Regions from separate parts of the Arthrobacter sp. FW306-07-I genome, predicted to be linked through region 3. Evidence: riboswitches for the same ligand, from Rfam matches in the RefSeq annotation. Region 3 holds a riboswitch; each other region holds the start of a gene.
The links. A riboswitch is a leader RNA that binds a small molecule or an ion and turns the genes downstream of it on or off. The one in region 3 is predicted to bind cyclic di-AMP.

Region 1 (9,581 bases), 1.5 Mb from region 3:
GGCAAAACGCTCTGCATTCACGGCCTCGTGCAGGTAGTCGATTTCCAGGAGGCTGGTCTGGGCGAATTCCTCCACCAGGGCCGGCATGTCGGCCCTGCGGGATACGAGCCGGATGTGGCTGAGCCAGCCGGCCACCTTGCGGAGGGCGGCGAGGTCGACGTCCACGATGGCTCCGATACCCGGGCGCTGCACTTTCAAAACCACGGCGTCGAGCCCGGTGTCCCCCGCGTCAACGTCATTGAGGCGGGCCCGGTGGGCCTGGCCCAGGGATGCAGCGGCGATGGGCGCTTGGTCCACGGACGCGAAAACACCTGCCAGCGGTGTCCCCAGTTCCTGTGCCGCCAGGGCAGAGATGGCCGGGAACGCAACCGGCGGCACTTCGTCCTGCAGCCCCTCCAACTCCTTGGTGATCTCCGGTGGAAGGACATCGAGCCGGGAGGACAGGAACTGGCCCACCTTGATCATCAGTCCCCCAAGTTCCACCGCCAGGTCATGGAACCGCTGCGCGAAGCGCCGCATCCGCCTGGAGCGGGTGCGCGCGGAGATCCGTCCCAGCCCGATCCGCGGCAGGAACAGTTCGAACCACCACGTGGCGGCGAGGTTCCAGGCGGCGAAACGCAGGATCCGCCGGTAGCGCCCCCGGTGCTCGCGCACGGGCAGCGAGGGGTCTGCGGCTTTGTCCTGGACGGTCGACGCCACCACCCGGGTCAGTCCTGGGCGAGGATGGCGTAGAGCCGGCGCCGGGCCTCGTCCAGCGCCACTACGGCCTGCTGCACCTGCTCCGGCGATCCGGTCCGGGCCACCTGGGCTGCCGCCTGGGCCAGCTCGATGCCGGCCTTGGGGAGCGAAGCAATTCCGGTTCCGGATTGGGGACCTGCAGGATCCCAGGGCGCAGCACCGTGGCGGGCCGCCACCTCCTCGCGCCCAGCTTCGGTGAGGGAGTAGATCTTCCGGCCGTTGGATTCCTCGGCGCTGATTGTTCCTTCATCGGCCAGCAGCTGCAGGGTGGGATAGACAGAACCTGCGCTCGGCTTCCAGCTGCCGCCGCTGCGCTCCTCGATTTCACGGATGATCTGGTAACCGTGCATGGGCCGCTCCGCGAGCAGGGCCAGGACCGCCGCCCGCACCTCGCCTTTCCCGGCACGGGTTCCCGCCCGCTTTTCGAACCGCGACCTCAGCTCTTCGACGGCCTGCCACATCCCATCGAAATTACCGGGACCGAATCCGCCTGCAGGGTATGACGAACGCATGATGAACTCCTTTGTCAATCGCGAACGATATACAACGATACTCAGCGATACAGGCGGGCACCATAGCTGGGCAGGTCACGTCCTGCGAAGCGTCAGGATCTGTTCGGCGCGGCCGAAGGGACCCTGCCGGTCGTGCAGCACGGTGGATGTGAGGCCGATCCCGTCGCGGCCAAACGACACAGCGTTGTCCAGCCCCAGCCACTCCCCCTCGGGCCTGCGGTACATGTGGATCTGCAGGTCCAGATTGGGAAACGCGTAGCTGTCCTTGCCCGGTGGGACCCGGGCGGCGATGCCGTTGGCGGTGTCCACCATCCCCATCAGCCGTGCGAAATCCCCGCTGTCGGCGCGGTCGGTGAGTGGATGTTCCGTGCGCAGCCACACTTTCCCCGCCCCCGGCCGGTGTCCTTCCGCGACCCGCATTTCCAGGGACCGGATGTAACCGCCGGGCCAGACGGCTGAGCCGTCATAGGGCTTGCATTCGTCAGGGCCGGGTATGGCGGCGTCCTCGACGGCGGCCACCTCACCCGTGTCACTGGTCAGCATCCGCCACCCGGTAGCGCGGATCGCCGTCCTGCCGCCTGCTACCAGCTCGGCCTGCACAAGTTCGATTGTCCTGCCGGGCCGCAGCGTGGTGGTATCGATCCTGAACTCACCGCCCGGGATCAGGCCAAGGATCTCATAGCTGATTCGCGCCATCCGCATGTCTTCGCGCGGCTCGTGCCGTTCCAGCCGGTCCGCCAGAAGGCCGGACGCCGGTGCCATGTGCTGTTCATGGACATTCCACGCTCCCTGGGCATGGATGGTGGACCGGAACGCTCCCTCCCCCAGGTCCTGGTAGTAAAAGTTGCCCCCGGCAAGTTCGGGCAGGTCTGCAGTCAAGGCTGGCCCCTTACGAAACGTTCAGTGAATTGCCACTAACTCTATCCTTCACGGGAACGGCGCGCCGGGACGGCCGGCGAAATGTTGGAGGGTGGGGGCGGCAATCGGACTAGAGTAAGGAACTGGTCCTGTCAGCAACCCTCAAAAGAGGTGTTTCATGCGCGTCATCAGCTACAACCTCCGCAAGCACAATGCCAGCGGCGAGCTCCTCGCCCTGGCACGGAACCATGACATCGATGCGCTGTGCCTCCAGGAAGTGGATGCCAGCGACCTTCCCGAAACCCTGGGCCCCCTGCACCTTGCCGATGCCACCAAGGGCAACCGGTTGGGCCTGGCCATCTATTACCGCACCAGCCGCTTCACTGCACTGGACACCCAGTCCTTCGCGTTGAAGAAGTCCATGCATGACAGGGTGCTGGCCCCGGCCCATGAGCGGCTGATCGGCACCAGGGTGATGGACAACGAAACCCAGCATGAGCTGGTGATCGGCTCCTTCCATGCAGCCCCGCTCACTGCCTCCAACTCGTTGCGGCGCAAGCAGATCCACGCAGCGCACGCCGAGCTGCTGAGCATGGGCAAGGGCCTGATGACCCTGATGGTGGGTGACTTCAACTACCCGTTCTTCACCAAGAACCTTGACATGCATATGAAGAACTCCGGATACGCCCTGTCCCTCAGCAACAGGCGGACCTACACCAGGTACAAGGTGTTCAAGGGCCACTTCGACTTCGCCACGTCACTGGGCCTGGACATCGCCAGTGTGGAGACGCTGCCGCGCGGCAATTCGGACCACCTGCCCATCCTGGTGACGGCCGAGTACGGCGAAGGCTACTAGCAGCGGCGCAGGCCGGGGTTCAGCAGCGTTCCCCGTTCACCAGGACTCTCCGGAATCCAGCCGCGCCAGCAGTTCCGGCCAGGCCGCCGCGAAACCCGGATGCAGCTCCAGGGCATCCACCTCGGCTACCGGGATCCAGAGCAGCGCAATGCTTTCGGGATCGCTGATAATGGGCTCGAAGGACTCCAGCACCCGCACCACCACGGTGGTGTAGGACCAGTAGCCGTGGTCCAGGACCGAGGTGAAGAGCACTTCCACGCTCTCCGACGGGACGGCCGCCTCCTCGTAGGCCTCGCGGAGCGCGCCGTCCACCGCTTCTTCGCCTTCATGCAGCGCCCCGCCGGGAAGGCCCCAGGTTCCCCCGTTGTGGCTCCAGACGGCGCGGTGCTGCAGGAGCACGCCCTTGGCAGGGTCGTAGGCCAGGACGCCGGCCGCACCGAACCTGCCCCAGTACCGGCCCCGGTCCCCTTCCACCCAGGCGTCACCCGGGTCGCGCGGACCGGAGCGGGGCGGTGGGGTGGATGACGTGCTGGAGTACGGAAAGTGGTCCATTCGTCCAGTCTGACAGGTGGAGCGGCGGGGCGCAGTCCCGCTTGCACCGCCGGTCAGGTGTTGTGTGCACGGTCGACGGCGAAATCGCCGCCGGGATACATGACCGTTTCGTGCCCGTCGTCAAAGCGGACAACATAGGGCGGGCTTCCGCCTTCGCCGCGGACTTCCAGGATCACCCCGTGCCGGTCCGAGGACCCTACGGTCCTTCCGTGCACGACGATGCGGTCGCCTTGGGCTGCCTCCATGGCAATCACCTCCCAGCCCCAGAGTACGACTGCGGTGGGCGCGGGAACAGGGCTTCATGGCAGGATGCGGATATGCCCTTGAACCTTGTCCTCATCGCCGATACCCACGTGCCAAAACGCGCCAAAGACCTTCCCGCCCAGGTGTGGCGGGCCGTTGAAAATGCCGATGTGGTGCTCCACGCCGGTGACTGGGTGGACGCAGCGCTGCTGGACGAATTCGAGCGCCGAAGCAGGCGCCTGCTGGGCGTGTATGGGAACAATGACGGCGCGGAGCTGCGCCGCCGCCTTCCTGCAACGGCCAGCGCGACCTTGGAGGGCGTCCGGTTTTCGATGGTCCACGAGACAGGGCAGGCGAAGGGCCGCGAACTGCGGTGCGAAGCGTTGTATCCGGAAGCCGATGTCCTGGTGTTCGGGCACAGCCACATTCCCTGGGACACCGCGTCGCCGAACGGGCTGCGGCTGCTGAATCCCGGGTCGCCCACGGACCGCCGCCGGCAGCCCTCCTGCACATTCATGGAAGCCGTGGTCGACGGCGGGCGGTTGGCGGAGGTCAGGCTGGTCGAAGTACGGCGGGACTGACGCGGCCACGCCGAAGGACCGCTTGGCAGGGCGGGGTTACATTGCCTAGGCTGGGAACGGTAAGCATGCTTAGCTTTTTGGCTCACTGTGATCCATGGATCGCAGGCTGCTTCAATTTCCGGGGCGACGAACCAGCCCGAGTCCGCACGAACAGGAGGACCACCATGACTGACCAGTACACCTTCCGTAATCCCGTGACTGCCTACGAAAAGATTTCCCCGCCAAAGCAGCACCAGCCCGAGCCGGGCCTCGACGCCGAATTGACACCCAAGGCTGACCTGGGCGAAGAAACGTACCGCGGAACGGGACGGCTGGAAGGCCGCCGCGCCATCGTGACCGGCGCGGACTCAGGCATCGGCGCCGCAACTGCCATTGCCTTTGCAAGGGAAGGCGCCGACGTCGTCCTTTCCTACCTGCCCCAGGAAGAGGAGGATGCCTCCCGCATCGCCGGGATCATCGAGGCCGCGGGCCGCAAGGCCGTCAAGGTGCCGGGCGACCTCAAGGATTCCGCCACATGCCGGGAAGTCGTTGATACGGCGGTTGCCGTGCTGGGCGGGGTGGACATCCTGGTCAACAACGCCGGGAAGCAGGTGGCCCAGGAGGACCTGCAGGACATCACCGACGAGCAGTTCGACCACACCCTCAAGACCAACGTGTATGCGATGTTCTGGTTGACCAAGGCCGCCGTCCCGCACATGCCGGCCGGCTCAACCATCATCAACACCACCTCCATCCAGGCGTACAACCCGTCCCCCACCCTGGTGGACTACGCCACCACCAAGGCCAGCATCAACAACTTCACCAAGGGACTGGCACAGCAGCTGGCACCCAAGGGAATCCGGGTGAATGCCGTGGCCCCGGGTCCCATCTGGACGCCATTGCAGGTCAGCAGCGGCCAGCCCAAGGAGCAGCTGCCGGAATTCGGCCAGTCGACTCCCCTGGGCCGGGCAGGACAGCCCGCGGAGCTGGCACCCGCCTACGTCTTCCTGGCTTCACCCGAGTCCAGCTACGTGGTAGGGGAAACACTGAACGTCAACGGCGGCAGCCCCACGCCCTAGCCGGTTCCCCGGGCCTGGCTGATCCGCCAACCCGGCGTCAGCCAGCGGCCTGGCCAGCCAGGATCTCATCGGTGGCAGGGTCAGGCTCGCCGTCGAAGAACTGGGCCAGGACAGTCTTGAACACTGTTTCTCCGGGTGCCGCCCGGAGAAACAGTGTCATGGACGACCGCAGCTTCCTGGCATCGATGCCGCCGAAGATGTCCTCCGCGGACTGGTCTGCATGGTTGGCCAGGACCAGGGCGCACTCCAGGAGCCGCGGCCCCAGTACCTCATGATCCAGGTAGGCACGGGCCTCTGCGAGTGAGGAGATGGCGTATTTGCGGGACATTGCGCTCTGCCCCAACCCGGAAATCTGCGGGAAGACGAACCACATCCAGTGGCCGGACTTCCTGCCGACCTGCAGCTCCCCCAGCGCCTGGTCATAGGTGCCGCCGCTGTTTTGCGCGGCAACAAAACGGTCAAGGTCAAAGTGCTCATTCATGCGGATCTCCCGGTTTCGAGGTCAAAGGGTCAAATCTTTTTCAAGGGCGGCTGCCGCCGCCTGAAGCTGCGGGTCGGGGTCGTCCCGCCACCGAGCCAGGACCGCGTTGGCCCGCTGCCGCTCGCGCTCCCCGAGGCCGGACAGCAGCGGCACCAGGACGTCGCCCAGGAGGGGCTGGATCAGGTCTGCAGCCTGGGCAGAACGAAGGAAGCCTTCCAGCCGGGTCAGGTCCGAGTGCCTGAGCAGCCGCACCCGTGACTGCAGCAGCACCACGGCCGCCAACCGGCGCTCAAACACGGGGCGGGAGCCGGGCCGGGGCTGTCCCCACAGGGTGGACGCAAGCATCACCGTGGTGTCGTGGTCCAGGTTCTTGAATTTGCGCAGGGCATCGCGCACCGTGCCGCGCACCGCTCCGATGGAGGAACCGTAAGAGTCCAGCACCCAGCCAAGCCGGTTCCCGACGTCGTCCGCCCGGTACCAGGCGCCCTCGTTCTGGAGGGTCCGGTCAACGAACTCCGCCGCCGCGGACACCACATCCGCAGGGCCAGTCATCGTCCCCGACCGGACGAGGCGTGGCGGATACAAAACGGTGTCCAGGGGCGCGCTTCCAGCCTGCCCTCCGCAATGGGCTCCCCGCACACGGCGCAGGCTCCATAGGTCCCCGCTGCCAGGCGGGCCAGCGCCGCGTCAATCTGGTCCAGGCCGGCCGAGCTCTGCTTCAGGAGCGCCGAAGCCTGCGAGAGCTCAAACGCGATCGTGGCCCCTTCGGGATCGTGCTCGTCATCGACATTGGAGTCCTGCCGGGCCGAATTCGCTGCCTGGATGTCAGCCCGCAGCGCCGGCAGCAACTCCAGGCGCCGCGCCCGCTCCTCTTCGAGCAGTACCCGGAACCGGTCGAAATCTGGCATACAAACAGCCTAGCGGTCGGATCGCGGAGCGCCTGAATGGAAACGGCCAGTGCGATGGAGCCGCGGCAAACATCCCGTGTCCGTGTCCGGGCCGTTACCTATCCTGCAAGCCCGGCTATTAGCCGAGGTCGACACCGGTAACAGCCGTAACGTCCAAACGTTTGCGGAATTCGAGAGGGGAACCTCGTATGTTATCCAAATGTGACAATGCCACCGCATGTGGGTTATGGTCTTCAGGTGTCCCTCTCAGACGGGACATTCCCATCAGTATGCCGAGCCCTGCCACTGATCATGGGATACAACCGCTCCAGCTGGCAGGGACGGGGGAACCAAGTTTCCGCGGCCACTTGTGGCCTTGGGGTTAAGTCGATAGCGCCTCCGTCCATTACGGGGTTGCTTCCGGCCGGGTATCTCCAGCCCGAACCCGACAGCTCACCCCGCAGGCATGGGAGAGGCGATCAACCGTGTCAAAAAATTCCACCACTGCCCGTCACCGCGCAACTCCGGCCCGCTCCATTGTTCTCGAGGGCCTCGCCGTGACAGCCAAGTCCCAGGCCCGCTCGCTGGGCCGCCCCGCGCTCGCAGTTGCTGCAGCGTCCGGCATTGCCTTCGGCGTCGGCGCCCCGGCCCACGCCGGTGTCACCGGCCCTGACACCACGGAAAAGACCAACGTGCAGGCGTACTCCGCACCTGTTGCGGCCCCGGCAGCGGCAGCAGGCAGCGTCCACACCGTAGTTTCCGGCGATACCCTGGGTGCCATTGCGTCTGCTAATGGCGTCAGCCTGAACAGCGTCCTGTCCGCCAACGGACTGGGCCTGTCCTCGATCATCTACCCGGGCGACCAGATCCAGATCCCCGCCGCCGGCTACACCGCGGCACCGGCACCGGCTCCGGCCCCTGCAGCAGCACCCGTGCAGACCGCAGCCGCCGCTCCGGCCAACACCGGCATGAACATGTCCTACGCCTCGGCCACCCCCGTGTCCGCCCCCACCGGCAGCGGCACCGGCGCTGCCATCCTGGCAAACGCCTACGGCCAGCTGGGCATCAAGCAGGACTGCACTGCCATGGTTGAGAAGGCGCTGCGCTCGGTGGGCAAGTCCGTTGGCGATCTTGCCCCCACCCAGTTCTTCCAGTACGGCACCGTGGTCGGCGCTCCTGCGCCCGGCGACCTGATCATCACCTCCGGCCACGTTGGCGTTTACGCCGGCAACGGCCAGGTTGTCAGCGGTGGCGTGAACGGCTACGACACCCAGGTGCACTCCATCAGCTGGCTCGGCGGCTACTCAGCGGTCCGCGTCGCCTAGTCTTCGCATCACCGCAGGCGCCCAACAGCGCAGGCATTAGACAGGAGGGCGGCAGCCGGTCATCCGGCTGCCGCCCTCCTGTCGCATCCGCCGCCTGCCCCCGCAGCCGTCAGGTCCCGCAGAAGGTCATATAGTTGCCGAAGTCCTCGGGGGCGCCTTCGGCGTAGCGTTCCAGCCCGGGCCGCTCGGTGAAGGGGTCACTGACTGCCTCCAAAAGCTGCTGCAAGGGTGACAGGTCTCCGGCCGTGGCAGCGGCCAATGCCTCCTCCACGAGGTGGTTCCTGGGAATGTACGCCGGGTTGACGTTGTCCATCAGCTCCGCGTCCGGTTCGAGTGCCTGCCACCGCTCCGCCCAGGAATCAAACGCAGCCAGATCAAGAACCATGCCGCGCACCGGACGAAGGTCGCCACGGGCGGCCTTGCCCAGGTTACGGAAGAAGAGGGTGTAGTCCACGGGACCGTCCTTCAGGATGGCAAGGGCGCCGTCCACCAAAGCGGACGTGGTTTCCTCGTCACTTCCCCCGCGGCTGCCAAGGCCGAGCTTGGCATTCATGCCACCGGTCCACGCCCTGCTGTAGTGGCCCCGGAAGCCGCCGAGCACCTCCACTGCGGGCGCAACCGCCTGCTCCTGGGCTTCATGGATGAGCGGCAGCATCGCCTCGGCGAGCCGGGCAAGGTTCCATTCAGCAAGAACCGGCTGGTTCGCGTAGGCGTAGCGGCCGCTGACGTCGATGGAACTGTAAACGGCTGCGGGATTGAACGCGTCCATGAACGCGCACGGGCCGTAGTCGATGGTCTCCCCTGAAATGGTCATGTTGTCCGTATTCATGACCCCGTGCACGAATCCCACCAGCATCCAGCGGGCCACCAATTCCGCCTGGGCCGAGACGACCGAGGCGAACAGCTCAAGGTAGGGGTTGTCGGCGTCGGCGGCGTGCGGGTAATGCCTGCTGATGGCGTGGTCCGCCAACCGCTTCAGGAGATCCATGTTTTCGGTGGCACGCGCGTACTGGAAGCTGCCCACGCGCAGGTGGCTGCTTGCCACCCGGGCCAGGACGGCGCCCGGCAGCATGTCGTCGCGCCGGACTTGGCGGCCTGTTGCCACGACTGCGAGCGAACGGGTGGTGGGGATGTGCAGGGCGTACATCCCCTCGCTGACGAGGTACTCGCGCAGCATAGGCCCGACGACGGCACGGCCGTCCCCGGCGCGGGCGAAAGGCGTGCGCCCCGAGCCTTTGAGGTGGAGGTCAAGGAGCCGTCCGTTGCGGTCCGTGACCTCACCCAGCAGGAGGGCCCGTCCGTCCCCGAGCAGGGGTGAGTATCCTCCGAACTGGTGGCCTGCATACGCCTGCGCAACGGGCGTGGCGCCAGGCGGAACATGGTTTCCCGCCAGCAGCCGTACACCTTCGGGGCTGCGCAGGTACTCCGGGTCCAGTCCCAGCTCCCGTGCCAGCTCCTCGTTCAGGACAAGGAGCCCTGGGTTGGGGGCT
Region 2 (9,581 bases), 230 kb from region 3:
CGCCCCACGGAAGGACCCGCTGGAACTGCCGGAACCGTAGCCCGCAACCCAATGCCGCGCTGGGCCGGCTACGCCTTCGGCAACCAGGCACGCTGGGTGCGGCCCTCAGCGGCGGGGCTCCTGGTGGCCACCGCGGTCCTGTACCTGTGGAACCTGGCAGCAACCGACTACGGCAACTCCTTCTACGCCGCGGCCATCCAGGCGGGCACCAAGGACTGGACCGCCTTCCTCTTCGGCTCGCTCGATGCCGGCAATGCCATCACCGTCGACAAGCCGCCCGCGGCGCTCTGGATCCCCGCACTCGCGGGCCGAATCTTCGGCTTTTCGCCGCTGAGCATGCTGGTGCCGGAGGCACTCATGGGCGTGGCCGCCGTCGGGTTCCTCTATCTGGCCGTCAAACGGGTATCGGGACCGGCGGCAGGCCTGTTGGCCGGCGGTGCGCTGGCCCTGACGCCGGTGGCGGCACTTATGTTCAAGTTCAACAACCCGGATGCCATGCTCACGCTGTGCCTGGTGCTCGCCGCATATTTCACCACCCGCGCCATTGAACGGGCCGGCTGGAAGTGGTTGGCGGCGGCCGGTGCCGTGATCGGGCTGGCATTCCTCACCAAGATGCTCCAGGGTTTCCTGATCGTCCCGGCACTCGGACTGGCCTACCTGTGGGCGGCCCCCGCCTCGGTCGGGCGCCGCATTGCCCATCTGCTGGGCGCATTGGGCGGAATCGTTGTCGTGGCAGGCAGCTACGTTGCCCTCTTCCAGCTGACTCCCGCTTCGGAGCGCCCGTACATGGCCGGATCCACCACCAACAGCTTCCTGGAACTGACCTTCGGCTACAACGGCCTGGCCAGAATCACCGGTTCGGGCGAAGGCATGCCCGGCGGCGCCGCCGGGGGTGCTGCAGGCGGGCCCGGAGGCAGCTTCGGCGGCGGCAACGCTGGATTCGGCGGGGCTGCCGGCCTGTTACGGATGTTCGGGACGAGCTTTGGCGGTGAAGTCTCATGGCTTTTGCCCGCTGCCCTGATCCTGCTGGTGGCGGGCCTGTGGTTCACCCGGCGTGAAGCCCGCACTTCCCCAAGCCGGGCCGCCCTGATTCTGTGGGGCGGCTGGCTCTTGGTCACCGGAGGCGTCTTCAGCTTCATGAGCGGCATCGTCCACCCCTATTACTCGGTAGCACTGGCGCCGGCCATCGCGGCACTGGTGGGCATCGGAGCGGTGGAACTCTGGCGCGGCCGAACCTACTGGCCTGCCCGCATTGTCCTTGCGGTGGCCGTCCTGGGCACCTCGATTTGGTCCTCTGTCCTCCTGGGCCGGGACGCATCCTGGCTCCCTTGGCTGCGCGTGGCGGTCATCATCCTCGGTGTCCTTGCCGCCGCGGCAATCCTGCTCCGCCTTGACGCCGTGCGCACCTCCGGACGGTTCCGGCGTGCGGGGGCGGCCGCCGTCGTCGTCGTATCCCTCTTGGCCGGCGGGCTTGGTGCCGGTGCCTGGACCCTGGCCACCGCTGCCTCCGCACACTCAGGCTCCATTCCGACGTCGGGACCCGCAGGCTCAGCGGGCGCTTTCGGCAACCGGGCCGCGGGCTTCCGCGGCGACCGGACCGACGGCAGGAACTCCGCCACGGACTCGGCCACCGGAACCGACGGCCTTGACCCAATGAACGGCCTCGGCGGCACCCCCGGAGCCGGTACCGGCGCACCTGACGGCGGCCCGGGCGGTGCAGGTGGCCCCGGTGATGCTGGCGGCGCCGGCGGTCCCGGCGAAGGAACTGCCGATGCCGCGGTGACTGCCCTGTTGAAGGCCACCAGCACAAAGTGGTCTGCGATCGTTTCCGGCGCCACCCAGGCAGCCAGCCTGGAACTGGCCACGGACACCAACGTCATTGCCCTCGGAGGCTGGAACGGCGGTGATCCCTACCCCACCCTGGCCGAGTTCCAGGACATGGTGGCCAAGGGCCAGATCGGCTACTTCATCCAAAGCGGAGGCATGGGCGGTGGCGGCATGGGCGGCCGCGGCGGCAACTCCGAAGTGGCCGCCTGGGTCCAGGCCAACTTCCAGGCCCAGACCGTAGGCAACTCAACCGTCTACCAGCTCACCAAGTAGGACACGATGGCCAGCCAGCAAAGCATGCCTGTAACCACCGCAGCCCGCCCCCGGAGGAATCCACTGGGGCGGGAGCGATTCACCCTCCGGGGCCGGCCGGGCACGCGGGACCATGCGGCCTTCCGCGGAGACCGTGCGGCCTTCCACCGGAGGCTGGAACTGGCAGCTGTACTGGCTGGCACGGCCGTGCTGTACCTGTGGAACCTCGGTGCGTCGGGCTGGGCCAACGCGTTCTATTCCGCCGCAGCCCAGGCCGGATCGCAGGACTGGGCAGCCTGGTTCTTCGGCTCCTCCGATGCCGCGAATGCCATCACCGTGGACAAGCTGCCGGCCTCCCTGTGGATCATGGGGCTGTCCGTCCGGATCTTTGGCCTGAGCTCGTGGAGCATCCTGGTTCCCCAGGCCTTGATGGGGGTCGGCTCGGTGTGGCTGGTCTATCTGGCCGTGCGGCGGGCCGCAACGCCGGCCACCGGTGATGTCCGGCTTGCGCACCGGGCAGGGCTGCTGGCAGCGGCGGTCCTTGCCCTCACCCCGGTTGCCACCCTGATGTTCCGGTTCAACAACCCGGACGCCCTGCTGGTGCTGCTGATGACAGCAGCCGCGTACGGGTTCCTCCGCGCGGTCCAGGAGGACCGGCCTCGGTGGCTCCTGCTGGCCGGGGTATTCCTGGGCTTTGGGTTTCTCGCCAAGCAGCTTCTGGTCCTGCTGGTGGTTCCGGGGTTCGCCCTCGCCTACATGGTGGCAGCTCCGGGCGGCACCCGGCGGCGGTTGATCCGTCTGGCAGCCGCGGGAGCAGCGATGGTGGTTTCTGCCGGCTGGTGGCTGCTGGCCGTCGAGCTGACGCCGGCGAACATGCGGCCCTACATTGGCGGATCCCAGAACAACTCCATCCTGGATCTGACGTTGGGCTACAACGGCCTGGGCCGGCTCACGGGCGACGAAACGGGCAGTGTGGGCGGTGGCAACGGCTGGGGCGTTCCGGGCCTGTTCCGGATGTTCAACAGCGAGTTCGGCGGCCAGATCGCATGGCTGCTGCCGTCCGCACTCATCCTTGCGGCGGGGCTGCTGTGGGTGGGGCGGCGGGCACCGCGAACAGATGTTGTCCGCGCTTCCGTCATCATCTGGGGCTCGTGGGTCCTGGTAACGGGCCTGGTGTTCAGCTTCATGGCCGGCATCATCCACCCCTACTACGCGGTGGCACTGGCACCGGGAATCGCCGGAATGGCAGGCCTGGGCAGCGTTCTCCTGTGGCAGCGCCGCAGGCAAACTGCTGCCCGCATCTTCCTCGCTTCAGCAGTGGCCGTGGCATCGCTTACGGCCTTCTACCTGCTGGGAACCACGTCCGCCTACGGCCCTTGGCTGCGCTGGCTGGTGCTCGGCGGAGGTTTGGCAGCCGCAGCAGGCATTGGGCTGGGCAAGTTCCTGCGCTTGGCTTCCATGCAGCGGACGACGGCGGCCCTTGCCATCGCTGCGTCGCTCGCCGGTCCGCTGGCCTACTCCGTCACCACCGCGGCTACGGCACACAGCGGGGCGATCGTCAGTGCGGGGCCAGCCTCGGGCTTAGGCGCCGGCGGCCGCGGACCGGGAGGCTTCAGTTCGACCGGCCGGAGCCCTTCGGGCCGGGGCGCCGGACAGGGCGTCACGGGCCAAGGTCCCACGGGGCAGGGCTTCCAGCAGCAGGGTTCCCAGCAGCAGGCCGCCCCGGCCGGAACAAACCCTGACGGCGCTAACTTCGGGGGCAGGCCCGGCGGCGGACTCGGTGGCCTCCTCGGCGCACCTACTCCATCAGCGGATCTTGTGGCCGCGCTCAAAGACGGTGCAACCAATTACACCTGGGCAGCAGCGGTAGTGGGCTCCAACAATGCCGCCGGGTACCAGCTCGCCACGGAACTGCCGGTGATGGACGTGGGCGGCTTCAACGGCACCGACCCCTCCCCCACCCTGGCGCAGTTCCAAGACCTCGTCGCGCAGGGAAAAATCCACTACTTCATTGCCGGCGGGCTATGCCGTCCAGCTCCGGTTCGGATGCCGCCGGCCGGATCGCCGAGTGGGTTTCGCAGAACTTCAGTGCGCAGAGCATCGGCGGCACCACTATCTACCTCCTGGCAGGGTAACAACACGGCCTGGTGTCCTGAACGTAACGATTCGACCGCACGCCAGAAGCAAGCCGGCGCGCTGGAGGCCGTGACTTCCGTTACCTAAATGTGACTTTGCTTCGCTTTTCCTGTACCGTCGATTGGGTGCGGCTCCCGTTCGGGCCGCATATCCCGGGTTGACGCCAAGCTCTGCCGCTTCCCCGGATTCCGATTGAGCAACGGCAGAGGCGGGGGACCCACCGTCCCGGGCGATGAACGCCCTTGGGGTTAAGCACGTACGTGATCTTTCCGTGCGGCCGGATGCCCTCATCCGAACCCGACAGCTAACTCCGCAGGTGTGAGAGGCGATCAATCATGTCCAAAAACACGGCAGAAGCATGCCTGCATGCCAAGGGTAAACATCTGGCACAGCAGGAACCGGCCAAGAAACCAGCAAAGAAGACCAGCCTGGGCGTGCGTGCCGGGATCCTTGCAGCATCCTGCGCGGTGCTCGTGGGGGTAGGCGCGGCAGGCCAGGCAACCAGCAGCATGACCCCGGTGTCATCCACCGAATCAAACTCTTCCACGGCAGCGGCCGATGCCCAAATGAGCATCGAGAAGAGCGAAATCCGCTCCAACCCGGCAGTGTCCGTTCCGGCGGCAATCAGCGTAGCCCCCCAGGCAGCGGAACCAGCCCCCGCGCCTGCACCGGCGGCCCCCGCAGCGGAAGCCCCGGCACCTGCCGCGGCTCCGGCACCCGCCCCGGCACCTGCCCCGGCTCCGGCACCCGCTCCTGCACCTGCGCCGGCACCCGTCGTCGCGGTGAATGATCCCGCCGGTGCCCAGGCTTATGCTGCCGGCCAGCTGGCAACCTTTGGCTGGGGACCTGACCAGATGCAGTGCCTGCAGACGCTGTGGACCAAGGAGTCCGACTGGACCACCACGGCCACGAATCCCAGCAGCGGCGCCTACGGCATCGTCCAGTCCCTGCCTGCAGAGAAGATGGCCAGCGCCGGCGCTGACTACCTGACCAACTACCGCACGCAGATCAACTGGGGCCTGGATTACATCAAGAAGAGCTACCAGTCTCCGTGCGGTGCGCTGAACTTCCACCTGGCGCACAACTGGTACTAGGCACCTCTCCCTGGCATAGCGCCGCAAAGGGAAACCTTCAGCTGAACCTCCCGGCTCCAAGGACAGCCGACGGCGTCTCCCGCCACCCGCCGTCGTACGCCTTGGCCACGGGGTAACGCCGGGGATTCCAGCGACAGACCGCGGGCCGCATCATCACGATGCGGCCCGCGGTCTGTTTTAAGCGTTGCTGGGCGTACTGCCGGCCTGAGCTGCATCCTGCCCGGCATTCCGCCAAGGGATGTACTGGACGGCCCACTTATTGCCGTCCGGGTCGGCGAAGTAAACGAAGTGGCCCCAAGGCAGCACTTCGATGTCACTGACGTCCACACCATTGTTCTTCAGGTGGTCATGCGCCTTTTGGATGTCGTCGACCACCATCTGGAGGGTGGTTCCCGTGCCGGGAGGGGCGTCCAAAAGCCCCTCGCCCATGCAGATGGAGCAGGCAGAGCCGAGCGGCGTCAGCTGTACGAAGCGCACGTGGTCCGACGGCCGCTCGTCGTAGTCCGCGTTGAAGCCCACCTTGTTGACATAGAAGTCCTTGGCGCGGTCAACGTCGGATACAGGGACAAAGACAAGTTCGAGTTTCCAGTCCATCCGCACAGGCTAGCGGCGGCACACCGATTGAAAAAGGGTAAAAACTACCCTGCGATGCCGTAGAGCCGGTCGCCGGCGTCGCCCAGGCCGGGAACGATGTAGGACTTCTCGTTGAGCTTCTCGTCGATGGAGGCCAGGACGATGTGCACGTTCGCGCCCGAGAGTTCCTCTTCCAGCCGTGCCAGGCCTTCAGGGGCAGCCAGCAGGCAGATGCAGGTGACGTCGGAAGCGCCCCGCTTGAACAGGAACTTGATGGCCTCACGCAGGGTGCCGCCGGTGGCCAGCATGGGGTCCAGCACGAAGACCTGGCGGCCCGTCAGGTCCTCCGGAAGGCGCTCGGCATAGGTGATGATGTCCAGCGTTTCCTCGTCCCGGGCCATACCCAGGAAGCCCACCTCGGCCGTGGGGACCAGCTTGGTCATGCCCTCCAGCATTCCCAGGCCGGCACGCAGAATGGGAACCACCAGCGGTGTGGGCTTGGTGAATGCCGTGCCGATGGTGGTGCTGACTGGCGTCTGGATGGTGACGGGCTCCGTGCGGACCTCCCGCGTGGCTTCGTAAGCCAGCAGGGTCACCAGCTCTTCCGTCAGCTGGCGGAATACCGGCGACGGCGTGTTCTTGTCCCGCAGGACGGTGAGCTTGTGGGCGACCAGGGGGTGGTCAACAACGAGAGTGCGCATCCCCCAAAACTATCATCCGGCGGTGTCCTTGCCTCGGCTGCCGGACGCGCCCTGCTTGCCGGCATCGCCGCCGTCGTGCACGGATTCGAGGACGACGTCCCGCACCACGGGACGATCGAACGTGGGGGCCGGACCCGCATGCTGCTTGCGCCTCAACAGGTGGAACAACCGATGCGCCAGGATCACGATGGCCACCCAGGCCAGCCCCAGCGTCCAGCCGGCCATGACGTCGGTCAACCAGTGGTGGCCCAGGAATACCCTGCTCAGCCCCATGGCAATGATGAAAATCACGCCGGCCGTGATTGCCGTGACCCTGACCCAGAGTTGGTGGAACTGCAGGCAAAGAACGTACAGGAGGACACTGATGACCACGGTGGTGTTGAGGGTATGGCCGCTGGGGAACGACGGCGAATCCTCGTAAGGCGGGACTGCATCGGCGTGGTCCGGCCGGGTCCTGCCCACAAGTTTCTTGCCGAACGTGGTGGCGAGGATGGAGACGGTTGCCGCACCGCCCACCAGGAGGAGTGGGCGCCAGGTCCGGCTCAGGAACGTCAGCCACGCGGTAAGGATGCTGGCGAGGATGGGCATACCGATGCCGCCGCCGATGTTGGTGAAGCCGGTGGCAAAAGCATCAAGGCCCGGGTTTCGCAGCGACTCAGCGTACTGGAGGGCCGGAACATCGAGGTTCGCGAGCCCGTCCTTGCCCACCACGTCGTCATAAACCTCGGCGCCGGCAAGAGCCATGATGACAACCACCGTCCCACCGATGATCAGGGTCAGCCAGAGGGCGGCGTAGGGCTTGAACCATCTGTCCATCCGCTCGTGGACTCTGCTCATCATGCCTCCCAGGAAAAGTACGCAAGCTTAGTATCTCTCGAAACTATCATTGAGCCATGCCGTTGCCCGAAAAGAAACACAACGCCTGGATGGGCCTTGCCTTGACTGAGGCCCGGCGGGCCCTCACCACGGAGGACGTGCCCATCGGCGCCGTGGTGATTGGGCCCGACGGCGATGTGCTGGGTTCCGGCCGAAACCAACGGGAGGCGCTGGGCGACCCCACAGCCCATGCCGAAGTGGTGGCCATCAGGGAGGCGGCCGGACGGCTACAGGAACGGGCACGGCTCCACGGCGGCAACGACGACGGCTGGCGGCTGTCCGACTGCACCCTGGTGGTCACCTTGGAACCGTGCGCCATGTGTGCCGGCGCCATCGTGCTGGCGCGGATTCCCCGGGTGGTGTTCGGAGCGTGGGACGAGAAGGCCGGGGCCGCCGGGTCGGTGTTCGATATCCTCCGCGAACGCCGCCTCAACCATTGGGTCGAGGTGTACCCCGGGGTCCGCGAGGAAGAGTCCGCACAGCTGCTGCGGGCGTTTTTCGCCGGGCACCGGAGCAACAGCCTCTAACCCCGTTGGTTCAGTCGGGGCCCGCTTCAGTCCTGGCCCGGACTTTCAGTCTCCAAGCGGTTCCCGCCGCGCCGCGCCCGACAGCAGGGCCAGCATCCCCTGGGCGGTACTGCTCCAGTCCGGCAGCCTGGTCCGCGCTTTCAGCGCTGCTGCCCGCCAGCCTTCCCGGGTTTGTTCGTCCGTCAGCCAGCGACGCAGGACCTCCGCCAAGCGACCCGGACTCTCACTTGCCCCGGCCGGAAGTGGCAGCGCTGCCCCCGGAAGGCGCGGCCCGCCGTCGTCCGCTCTTATCCCGGCGATGCCAAGCGCTTCCACTGCCCCCGTCCCCTCGCGGACAAGTACCGGGATTCCGTGCGCAAGGGACTCGGTGACCGCCATTCCGAACGCTTCGATCCGGGAAACGAGCAGGGTCAGGTCGGTGCGCGCCCATTCGGCTTCGAGGTCCCTACCCGTGAGCTCACCCTCCAGCCGCACCCGTTCCTGCAGCCCGTTGGCAGTGATGGCAGCCTGGACCTCCCGCGCGTAGTCCGGGTCGGCCTGGTCGGACCCCACGAACGACGCAGTCCATTCGAGGTCCTTGAGCCGGGCCAGCGCCTCGACTGTCAGCACCTGGTCTTTGTTGGGCAGCAGGGCTGCGACGACCGCCAGGTGCGGAGGCGTGGAACCGTCAGCCTGGGGTGCGGGGTCCACTCCGGGCAGGACCACTTGGGCCTGGCGGAGTCCCCGGGTGGTAAGCACGGACGCCGCAGAAGCGCTGCTGCAGACCACTCCGGTTGCTGCACGCAGGGCCCTGACTTCGCGTTCGAGCGCTGCGGATCCCGAACTTTCCGGAACGGGCATATGTACCAGGACCCATGTTTCCCGCCCCGCCTTTGCCGCGAATTCCAGTTCGTCCGGGGCACCAACGGCCACCAGCCCGTCTACGATGACCACGGCATTCCCCGGAGCCTTGTCAGATTCCCACGCCCCGAGCAGGGTGCCCAGACGGCGTCGTTCCTTGGCGCCGGCATCCGGCCAGCTGCCATCGACGCTGATGACGTCCACCTCGGCACCGAGCGCTTGCAGGCCGGCAACCAGATGTGCGTTGTAGACGTTTCCGCCTGAGCTGTGGCGTATGTTGCCGGGGACCAGCAGCCGGATGGGGCGCACGGCTACGCGGTGAGGTCCAGGGAATAAGAGGCCCAGGCGTCCGGATTCTCGCGCAGGGTGACGTCAATTGCCGCCAGTTCCCGGCCGTCGTCGCTGTCCTTGATTTGGGCGGCAACCTGCTGGGTGATGTATTCGGCGAGCGCCTCCGTGGTGGTGAGCTTGCCTTCGAAGTCCGGGTGCTCGTCCAGGTTTTGGTAGTTCAGCCCGGCCAGCACGTCCTCGATGATGGTGCCGGCGGCACCGATGTCCAGGACGATCGCGTCGGCGTTAAGCGCGCGACGGCGGAAGGTCACCTCCGCAACGAAGGTTGCCCCGTGCAGGCCCTGTGCGGGGCCGAACACTTCACGGGGAAGGCTGTGGGCGATCATGAAGTGGCGGCGGACGGTCAGGCTGAACATGGGGTACCTCAAGTTTCCGTTGTTGTCAGTGGCTGGACTGGGGGCGGA
Region 3 (9,581 bases):
CCGGCTGGTGACGCACCTGTTCGAGTCCCGGCTGCCCGGCTACGCAGGGTGGCAGTGGTACGCGGTGCTGACCCGGAACTCGCGCTCCAAGGTGGTCACGGTCAACGAACTGGGCCTGCTGCCGTCCGAGGATTCCATCCTCGCCCCGGAGTGGGTGCCGTGGGCCGAGCGGGTCCGTCCCGAGGACGAACAGCCGCAGGAGCCTGAAGCGGGTGGCCACGAAGCAGAGGCCCAGGAAACAGACGGCCAGGAGACCGGTGGTCCCTTGACGGCGGAACCTGCCGAGGCCGGCGCCGGCCACGCTGCAGAAGGGGACTCAGGGCCGGCAGGGGAATCGGCGGACGACGACGGAGCGCAGGCAGGAGCCTAGCCGCACCTTTACCGCGAGGCTGGCCACGTCCTTTGCCAGGCACAACGAAAACGGCGCCGTCCGGGATAAACCCGGGCGGCGCCGTCGTACGTCAAGCGTGCCAGCGTAGGGACAGGGCCTAATGGTCCACTGTGCCTACTTGCGCAGCTCGCCCACCACGTAGTCAATGCTGGCAAGCAGGGCCGAGACGTCGCTGGGCTCGATGGCCACGAAGGTGGCGATGCGCAGCTGGTTGCGGCCCAGCTTCCGGTAGGGCTCGGTGTCCACGATGCCGTTGGCGCGCAGGATCTTGGCCACTGCGGCGGCGTCCACCGACTCGTCGAAGTCGATGGTGGCGATGACGTTGGAGCGTTCCTCCGGCTTGGCAACGAACGGGGTGGCGAAATCGGAAGCCTCGGCCCAGCTGTAGATGCGTCCGGCTGAATCGGCGGTACGTGCAGCCGCGAAATCCAGGCCGCCGTTGGAATTCAGCCACTGCACCTGGGCATCCAGGGTCACCAGCGTGGACAGCGAGGGCGTGTTGTAGGTCTGGTTCAGGCGGGAGTTGTCAATGGCAGTCTGGAGGTCCAGGAAGTCCGGGATCCAGCGGCCGCTGGCCTTGATGCGGGCGGCCCGGTCAAGAGCGGCGGGGGAGAACAGGCCAAGCCAGAGGCCGCCGTCAGAGGCGAAGTTCTTCTGGGGCGCGAAGTAGTAGACGTCGCTCTGGGCAACGTCCACATCCAGGCCGCCGGCAGCCGAGGTGGCGTCCACCAGGACAAGCGATCCCTCGTCGACTCCGGAAACCCGCTGGACCGGGGCTGCCACACCGGTGGAGGTCTCATTCTGAGGCCAGGCATAAACGTCCACCCCGGCCTCGGCCTGTGCCATTGGTCGGGTGCCGGGCTCGGACTTGATGATCGAGGAGGCTTCCAGGAAAGGTGCCTTGTTGGTGGCCGCAGCGAACTTGGACCCGAACTCGCCAAAGGAGAGGTGCTGGGCCTTCTTCTCCACCAGGCCGAAGCTCGCGATATCCCAGAAAGCAGTGGAGCCGCCAACGCCAAGGACAACCTCGTAGCCTTCCGGGGCGCGGAAGAACTGGCTCAGCCCTTCACGGACGGACCCCACCAAGTTCTTGACCGGGGCTTGGCGGTGAGAGGTGCCGAGGATGGTTTTGGACGCTGCGGCGAGGGCATCGATCTGTTCCTGCCGGACCTTTGACGGACCGGCACCGAACCGTCCGTCCTTGGGCAGGAGGTCGGCGGGAATCGTGATGCTGGTGTCGCTCACAGGTGCTCCAATTTCGGCGGGGACGAACGCTTTGGTCCGCACGGGCGGGTTGTGGTGGCCGGCAGCCGGGCGGCGGCTGTGCCATAGGCCTTTTCCATTCTGCCTGAACAGCGGCGCTGGGCGGCAACCGGCAGCGGCAAAGTCCAGACACTGAGACAACGCGGCGGGCGTGCAAGTGTCCCGCGTGTGCAACCCTTCCGCGTGCACCTGTTGCGGCTCCCCCTGGGGCCGCGGCTATTCGGACAAAGTCAAAATAGGCTAAGCTTTCCCCCGGACTACCTCGCGGGAAGAGGCGATACGGTGGGACAACGCAAGGTACTGCGCTCGAGGAGCTGAGCTGGATGACGGATCTGATCGACACTACGGAGATGTACCTCAGGACCATCCTGGAGCTTGAGGAAGAAAACATCGTCGCCCTCCGGGCCCGTATTGCCGAGCGCTTGCGCCACTCCGGCCCCACCGTCTCCCAGACCATCGGCAGGATGGAGCGCGATGGGCTCGTTGTTGTCTCTGGTGACAGGCATTTGGAGCTCACTGACACCGGGCGCAAGCGCGCCACGGAGGTGATGCGCAAGCACCGGCTGGCCGAACGCCTGCTGGCGGACGTCATCGGGCTGGACTGGGCCTACGTCCACGATGAAGCCTGCCGCTGGGAACATGTGATGAGTGAGCGGGTGGAGCGCCGCATCTACGAGATGCTGGACCACCCCACCGAATCCCCGTACGGCAACCCCATCCCGGGCCTTGCCGCGCTGGGCGGCCGGCCGGCCCCCGGCTTCGGTGACGGCGCCATCAGCCTGGTGGAGGCGATGAAGAGCTACGTGCCTGCTTCCGGCGTGACCATCAGCCGCCTCGCGGAGCCGATCCAGGTGGAGCCGGAGCTGCTGTCGCAGTTGGACGAAGGCGGAATCCGGCCCGGCGCTGCAGTGGCCCTGGAGCGCGTGGGCGACTACATCTCGGTGCGGGTGGCCGGGATTGAAGGAGCGCTGGAGCTTCCGCCGGAGGTTGCCGCACACGTCTTTGTGGCCGTCAAGCAGGGCTGAAGCGAAACTTCCATACCCCGGACCTGCCCTTCCAGCCAAAGATAACGGAATTGTTACCTAGGGTCTTAAGCCCCTATAGTAGAACCAGTCGTTTGAAACTTAAGCGTTACCTGATCCGGAGCCGAGCTCTGCCAGCGGATCGGGTGCACGAGTCGTTACTGGCAGAGGCGGGGGAACCACAAGCGGCAGCGGGGGACTGCCTTGGGGTGAAGTCCGTCAGCAGCAAGCCTCTCCAGTGAAGGATTCTTCCGGGAATACCCCTGCGCAGAAGCTTGCCCTTGGCGGGCCGGGTCTTTGATCTCTCTGACCCGAATCCGACAGCTAACTCCGCAGGCTTTTCCAGAGAGGAACCCTTCTTGACCATGCACACCCCCCGGGGACGCCGCCGTGCTGCCGGCCCCCCTTCGGCGCCGCGGGTTGTCGAAGTTGTCGCAGCGGAGCGCCCCCGCGACCTCCATCGCGACGCCCGCCGCCGCCGGGGTCCGTTCCGCCAGATGACGGAGTTTGCCGCTGCCAGCGGCATCGGCCAGAAGGCCGGCATTGCCCTGGCAGCCACCGGCCTGGTGCTGACCGTGACCGTGCCCGCCACAAGTCCCGTTATGGCCACTGATGCCGCCGGCAGCGCCCCGCTTGCAGCCTCCTCAGTCACGCCGCAGCCCGAGATCTCGGCCGACATCGGTGCCCAGATCGACTTCAGCCGGTCCGCCGTGGTGACCCAGGCGGACCCGGACGGGAAGCTAAAGCAACTGCTGAGTGCCCAGTCGGCCGGCTCCGTGACGCGTGCCGCGTCAGCCGGCACCCTGGCTGCACCGCTGGCATCCCTTGCCACCGCTTCCCCCTTCGGTTATCGGGTCAGCCCGATTACTGGAGGCTCGGGCGACTTCCACCGGGGCCAGGACTTCGTGGCGCAGTGTGGGACATCCGTCCTGGCGGCCGCCACGGGTACCGTGACCTTCGCGGGCTGGCATCAGTTCGGCGGCGGAAACCGAGTGGTCATCGACCACGGGAACGGGCTGGAAACCACGTACAACCACCTGTCGTCCTTCAATGTGAAGGTGGGCCAGACCGTCTCCCGCGGGGACGTGGTGGCGCTGAGCGGCACCACTGGTGCGTCCACCGGCTGCCACCTGCACTTCGAAGTCCAGGTCAATGGCGAAGTGGTCGATCCCATGGGCTGGTTGTAACCGAATGATTGCGCACTCTCAGATCGCCGTGACTAGCCGTGACCTGAATGTGACATTGAAACAAAACTGCTGTACCGTCTAACTCGCGTCAACTTTTCCGAAGTTGACGCTCTTGAGTGGATTGCCTAACTCTGCCACCGCTCAAGGTCCGTTCGCATTTCATCGTCTGGCAGGGGCGGGGGAACCAATTTCGGCCTTCATCCAGAAGGCCTTGGGGTTAAGTCACAAGCTTCCCAGGAAGCAGCGTGGCCGGGTGACTCCCATCCGAATCCGACAGCTCACCTCGCAGGCATTGGGAGAGGCTACCTTCGTGTCTTCACGCCATAATTCTGCGCGCCACCGTGCGCAAACGGTTCGCACCAACCCCTTGGATGCCGTTTCCAAGGCCGTGAGTGCAAATGCCGGGACCGTAGGCCGCCAGGCTGCCGTTGTGGCAGCCGCCTCGGGCCTGATCCTGAGCATGGGCCTGCCGGCCACTGCTGCTGATACCACTGCCGGTGTCTCAGCTTCCACTGAGTCCGGTTCGGCCCAAACGGCCCTCGCCGTCACCGCTGCCCCCACCGCCACGGTTTCCTTTGAACGTCCCGTGGTCAAAACCGCCGCTGCTCCCAAGGTGCAGCCGGTGCGTACCCAGTCCACCGACACGGCCAACGCTGCTGCTGCTGCCGGCCAGGACGCCGCGCCGGCCGCCAAGACCGCCCAGACCGTCTCCTCGGCGGCGACCTCGGGCATCGCAGCCATTGCCTACACCGGCATCGGCCACTCGTACGTGTGGGGCGGCACCAGCCCCGTCACCGGCTGGGACTGCTCCGGGTTCGTGCAGTGGGTTTACGCCCAGGCAGGCATCAGCATTCCCCGCACCAACGCGTGGAGCATCATGACCCCCACCTCCGCGCCGCAGCCGGGTGACCTGGTTGTCCAGAACGGTGGCGCCCACGTTGGCATCTACGTCGGCAACGGCATGATGATCAGCGCACTCAACCCCTCACAGGGCACGCTGCTCCACTCGCCTGCAGCCACCGGTACCTCGTCGTACTACCACCTCAACAAATAGTTCTTGGGCTCCGTGCTCCAAGGGCTATTTCTTTGCCCAAAGCTTCTTCGCTAGAAACCACATCCCCGTTCGGGACGCGCCGGCGTACCCCCAAGATGCCGGCGCGTCCAACACACTTTGCCTGCCTACCTGCGGTTGCAAGGAAAACGAAAGAGAGAACTGATGACGACTCGTGCTACCGCACGGCACCGCGCCGAGGTCACCAAGACCAACTCGATCGCTGTCATTGCCAAGGCTGTCAGCGACAACGCCGGGGGCATGGGCCGCCAGGCTGCGGTCATCGCCGCCGCTTCCGGCCTGGTCCTGACCAGCGGCATTGCGGCCAACGCCGCCGATGCCAACGTCAAGCGCGACTCTGCTCCCGCCTCCGCGCTGGAAGTTGAATCCGCCGTCGACGCCCCGATTTCCGCCGCTTCCACCATTGCGATCAGCTTCGAGAAGCCAGCTGTGACCACCACGCCGGCCCCCGTCGTCGAGCCCGAGCCCCAGGTTCAGGTGGAGGAAGCTGCCCCTGCTCCCGCCGCCCAGCCCGTTGCCGCTCCCAAGGTCACCGCCAAGGTCGCCACCGCCGCTGCCCCGGCCGCTCCCGCAGCCCAGGCTTCTGCCAGCGGCAAGGGTGCTGCAATCCTCTCCGCCGCCTACGCCCAGCTTGGCGTCCACCAGGACTGCACCATGCTGGTGACCAACGCCCTGGCCGCCGTCGGCATCCACTTCCACGACTGGCCCGCCGGCTACCTGTCCCTGGGGGACACGGTGCCTGCTTCCCAGGCACAGCCCGGCGACCTGATCTACTACGCCGATGGTGGCGGAGGAATGGCACACATCGCTGTTTACGCCGGAAACGGCATGGCCGTGCATGGCGGCTTCAACGGCAACGACACCGTGGTCTTCAGCGCAAACGTGGGCTCCGGGCCGGTTTTCATCCACGTCAGGTAAGCACCGCATGTCCGGCACTGGCAACAGGCAGTGCTTGTCCAAGGACCCCCGCCCTCGCAGCGGGGGTCCTTGGCGTTTAAGAAGTTCCCCGCAGGGGACTGATGCCTGCCCTGCTGGGGAACGTTCCCCGCAGGGAATCCGGGCGGCGATTACCTGATTTTGCACTTCTCTGTTTACTCTTGTGATGTCGATCCATAGCCCGGACATGCCGAGGGCAGCCGGCCCTCGTGCCCCTGACGGGTGCGGCCGTGAAGAGGTAAGTGCATGCGCACTCTCGTTCTGAATGCTGGATATGAACCGCTGGCGGTCATTACTTTCCGCCGGGCGCTGGTGCTTGTGCTCACGGGCAAGGCGAGCGTCGTGGCCGAAGGGGATGACCCTGTCGTGGGACCCACGGACGTCCTGGGCCGCCCGTCCGTGATCCTCCTCAACCGGTACATCCGGCCCCGATACAACCACTCCACGGCTGTCAGCCGCAGGGGCGTACTCAGACGCGACGGCCATAAATGCGCATACTGCGGCAAGGCAGCGCATACCATCGACCATGTGCACCCCAAGTCCCGGGGCGGGGCTGACTCGTGGGAGAACCTGGTGGCAGCCTGCCTTCGCTGCAACAACGTCAAGGGCGACCACACCCCGACCGAGATGGGCTGGAGCCTGCGCTTTGTGCCGGAGCCTCCGCGCGGCACCATCTGGCAGATCAAGGAACTGGAAAAGCCCACGCCCGCGTGGGATCCGTTCCTCCTGCCCGAACGCGCCGCCTGACCTCCGCTTTCGACGGGAGTGATCGCTGCCCCGCCTGATGGCTAGGCTGGGGGAGTGCAAGAGAACAGCCTGGTTTTTGATGCCCTGATTTTGGCCGGGGGCCGGTCCTCGCGGCTGGGCGGGGTACCCAAACAGTCCCTTGTCTTCCAAGGCCAAACGCTCTTGGAACGGGCCCTGGACGCCGCAGCCGGCGCCCGCCGCACTGTCGTCGTCGGCGACAGCGCCTTCCTGCCATCCCAAAGCACAACACCCCGCCCTGTATCCCCGGCAGCCTGGCCGGCCGACGTGCTCATCTGTCGAGAAGAGCCGCCGTTCGCAGGGCCTGCCGCTGCCATCGCGGCTGGTTTGAACACCTTGGGCGAAAATGGCGGAGCGGCCCCCTTCACCCTGGTGCTGGCCTGCGATATGCCGTTGGCCTCCGAAGCGGTGGCCGTGTTGCGGAAGGCTCTTGCCGCATCTGGAGCACGCCCCGGGGGAGGCGGAGGAGGCGGCGTGATGGCCCTGGCCGGCGACGGGAAGGTCCAGCCGCTGGCGGCCTTTTACAGCACGCCCGGGTTAAAACAAACCTGCGCGGAGTTGGCCGCACGCGACGCGTTGGTCAACGGCTCCGTCCGGGCTCTCCTTGCTAGTCTGGACGTGCAGCTTGTCACAGTCCCCGCCGGGTCCACCTCCGACGTGGATACCTGGGACGATGCTGCCGCGCTGGGGGTTGCCGCCAGGAGCCAGCGTGAATGCAAGGACCGGAGCGCGGGCGGAACTAACGTGGGAGGCAAGTCGTGAAAAGCCAGGACGAAACGCTGGAGGAATGGTGCAGGGCCCTCCTCCAGGCGTACAAGCTCGAGGACGTCCAGGTAGACATCAACGCGGTGCTGGCACTCGCCGGCGTTGCCGCCCATGCCGTTGTCCGGCCGGCCGCACCGCTTACCACCTTCATTGCCGGCTTCGCCGCAGGCCTGGCTGCCGCTCCCGGCAGGGAGCTGGACGCAGCCTCCATGGACGCGGCGCTGGCCGTTGCCCGCACCCTGGCAGCTGACTACGAGGCTGAAGCCGCCGGGACTCCCGGCGAATGACAGCAGAAGCCCAGAGCGATCCGATGGCACCGCCCGATTCCGGGCCGGAGAATGCCGGACCGGCAGAAGCCGCCGCGGAAGAAAGTGGTACGGCTGGGGCTGAATCCGGCGACACGGAGCCGGGCGAAACCGAACCAGGGCATGCCCACCACCATCACCTGGCACACACGTGGGAAGAGGCCAGGCAGGCCGCCTACGATGCGGCCACCCCGATTCCTCCCAGCCCCGTGGCCCTGCAGATCGCCTTGGGCCGGAAACTTGACCAGGACATCGTGGCCCTCCAAAACATGCCGCACTATGCGTCCTCGGCCATGGACGGCTGGGCGGTCAACGGAAGCGGTCCATGGATCCCGGTGGAGCCGGGCACCCGGCTGGCGCCGCACCAAGCCAGTCCCATTGCCACCGGCGGCCTGATTCCCGCGGGTGCCAAGGCGGTCCTACGTACCGAGAGTGCAGTCCTCGGCCGGGACGATGAGGGCCCGGTGGTGATGGTCGGAGGCAAGGCCAGGCCGGGCGAACCCCGCGCGGGCGAACACATCAGGAAGGCCGGGGAGGAAGCCCTTGAAAGGGACGTCCTGGTCAAGGCCGGGGTGGAACTCAACCCGGCACACCTGGCCCTGGCGGCACTGGCAGGCTACGACGAAGTGCAGGTCCAGGGAAAGCCGGTGGTGCGGCTGGTGCTGACCGGATCCGAGGTGGTGGAACGTGGTACCCCGGCTCCCGGCCAGGTTCGCGACACGTTCGGCCCGCAACTGCCGGCCGTCGTCGCCATGCTCGGAGGTATCCACGCAGGACAGCAGCGGATCGGCGACTCGTACGCCGAATGGCTTGCGGCGCTCGAAGACGTGCTGCCGGAGGTGCCGGACGCGCCCGACCTGCCGGCCGACGTCGTCATTACCACCGGAGGCACTGGGCGCTCAGGCACGGACCACCTCCGGCGGGCCGTTGCCGAACTCGGCGGGCGGCTCATCATCGACGGCGTGGCAATGCGGCCCGGCCACCCTGCCGTCCTGGCCGAACTGCCGGACGGACGCTTTGTCCTTGGACTTCCCGGCAACCCGCTCGCGGCCATGATGGCCCTGTCCACCGTCGGCGCACCATTGTTCGCCGCCTTGGGGCACCGCGCTATGCCCGCCGTGCAGGAAGTACCGTGCGGCACCATGATCGACGCCGATCCCGGACGCACCCGCCTGATGCCGTTCCGGCTGCTGTATGGGATGGCTTCCCCTGCGCAGCACACAGGCCCCGGCATGATGCGCGGCCTGGCAGCCGCCGACGGCGTGCTGGTGGTGCCGCCGCACGGCGTGCAGCTGGGCGAGCCGGTGCCCGCTTTCGCGCTGCCTTGGGGGCCACCCATTCCGCCGCCCAAGGAAGGGGCGGCCAAAGCCAAGCCGAGAAGCAATGCACGGGGCAGCCAGGCCAAGGGTAAACCGGCATCGAACGGGCCCGTGGACTGGAGCGCGCTCCTGGGCTGAAACTATAGGGCCGGAACCCCAAGGCCCGCGTTCGTGCGCTGGGCCGTTGGATTGTGGCCTATAGACTGCCGGCCTCTGGACTGTGGGCTTCTGGACTGTGGGTCTTGGATTGGGGCGGGCCGCGATGGTGCCATGATGGAGTAATGAACAGGCAGGGTGGAACATGGGACGCGTAACCCAGCGCCGCAAGGTGCACAAGTATGTCCTGGACGGTTCGCCGGCCGCCCTGGAGTACCCGGTCCGACACCGCGAAGACGTCCTGGCCGTCGAGGAACCGCTCGAAATCCGGTTGGGCAGGCTCTCCTACTCGGTCACCATGCGCACGCCAGGGGACGACTTTGACCTGGTGGCAGGCTTCCTGGTGTCCGAGGGGGTCATCTGGGCGCCCGAACAGTTGGTATCACTGCGTTTCTGCGCC

Region 1: it holds a riboswitch for cyclic di-AMP, as region 3 does, so the genes downstream of both, LFT46_RS11150 (C40 family peptidase) here and LFT46_RS04090 (M23 family metallopeptidase) in region 3, are expected to answer to the same signal.
Region 2: it holds a riboswitch for cyclic di-AMP, as region 3 does, so the genes downstream of both, LFT46_RS03110 (hypothetical protein) here and LFT46_RS04090 (M23 family metallopeptidase) in region 3, are expected to answer to the same signal.

Annotation. Positions count from the first base shown of each region.
Region 1 is NZ_CP084550.1:2,411,557-2,421,137, forward strand. Features, by position in the region: gene LFT46_RS11095 (ABC1 kinase family protein) at 1-699, opposite strand, end outside; gene LFT46_RS11100 (PadR family transcriptional regulator) at 708-1,250, opposite strand; gene LFT46_RS11105 (thioesterase family protein) at 1,326-2,129, opposite strand; gene LFT46_RS11110 (endonuclease/exonuclease/phosphatase family protein) at 2,287-2,964, shown strand; gene LFT46_RS11115 (NUDIX domain-containing protein) at 3,001-3,516, opposite strand; gene LFT46_RS11120 (DUF1918 domain-containing protein) at 3,570-3,761, opposite strand; gene LFT46_RS11125 (metallophosphoesterase family protein) at 3,834-4,340, shown strand; gene LFT46_RS11130 (glucose 1-dehydrogenase) at 4,505-5,398, shown strand; gene LFT46_RS11135 (DUF1810 domain-containing protein) at 5,436-5,879, opposite strand; gene LFT46_RS11140 (DNA alkylation repair protein) at 5,901-6,431, opposite strand; gene LFT46_RS11145 (TraR/DksA family transcriptional regulator) at 6,428-6,787, opposite strand; cyclic di-AMP (ydaO/yuaA leader) riboswitch at 7,078-7,248, shown strand; gene LFT46_RS11150 (C40 family peptidase) at 7,252-8,091, shown strand; gene LFT46_RS11155 (protein adenylyltransferase SelO) at 8,201-9,581, opposite strand, start outside.
Region 2 is NZ_CP084550.1:632,618-642,198, reverse strand. Features, by position in the region: gene LFT46_RS03120 (ArnT family glycosyltransferase) at 1-2,100, shown strand, start outside; gene LFT46_RS03115 (ArnT family glycosyltransferase) at 2,125-4,302, shown strand; cyclic di-AMP (ydaO/yuaA leader) riboswitch at 4,385-4,545, shown strand; gene LFT46_RS03110 (hypothetical protein) at 4,551-5,309, shown strand; gene LFT46_RS03105 (glyoxalase superfamily protein) at 5,487-5,903, opposite strand; gene upp (uracil phosphoribosyltransferase) at 5,948-6,583, opposite strand; gene LFT46_RS03095 (phosphatase PAP2 family protein) at 6,596-7,420, opposite strand; gene LFT46_RS03090 (nucleoside deaminase) at 7,477-7,986, shown strand; gene LFT46_RS03085 (glycosyltransferase family 4 protein) at 8,032-9,135, opposite strand; gene LFT46_RS03080 (6-pyruvoyl trahydropterin synthase family protein) at 9,138-9,533, opposite strand; partial or broken gene LFT46_RS03075 (zinc-dependent alcohol dehydrogenase) at 9,576-9,581, opposite strand, start outside.
Region 3 is NZ_CP084550.1:863,907-873,487, forward strand. Features, by position in the region: gene LFT46_RS04075 (DUF3027 domain-containing protein) at 1-370, shown strand, start outside; gene serC (phosphoserine transaminase) at 506-1,636, opposite strand; gene LFT46_RS04085 (metal-dependent transcriptional regulator) at 1,978-2,679, shown strand; cyclic di-AMP (ydaO/yuaA leader) riboswitch at 2,820-3,031, shown strand; gene LFT46_RS04090 (M23 family metallopeptidase) at 3,042-3,863, shown strand; cyclic di-AMP (ydaO/yuaA leader) riboswitch at 3,992-4,169, shown strand; gene LFT46_RS04095 (C40 family peptidase) at 4,294-4,917, shown strand; gene LFT46_RS04100 (NlpC/P60 family protein) at 5,080-5,853, shown strand; gene LFT46_RS04105 (HNH endonuclease) at 6,118-6,618, shown strand; gene mobA (molybdenum cofactor guanylyltransferase) at 6,673-7,398, shown strand; gene LFT46_RS04115 (DUF6457 domain-containing protein) at 7,395-7,688, shown strand; gene LFT46_RS04120 (molybdopterin molybdotransferase MoeA) at 7,685-9,163, shown strand; gene fdhD (formate dehydrogenase accessory sulfurtransferase FdhD) at 9,327-9,581, shown strand, end outside.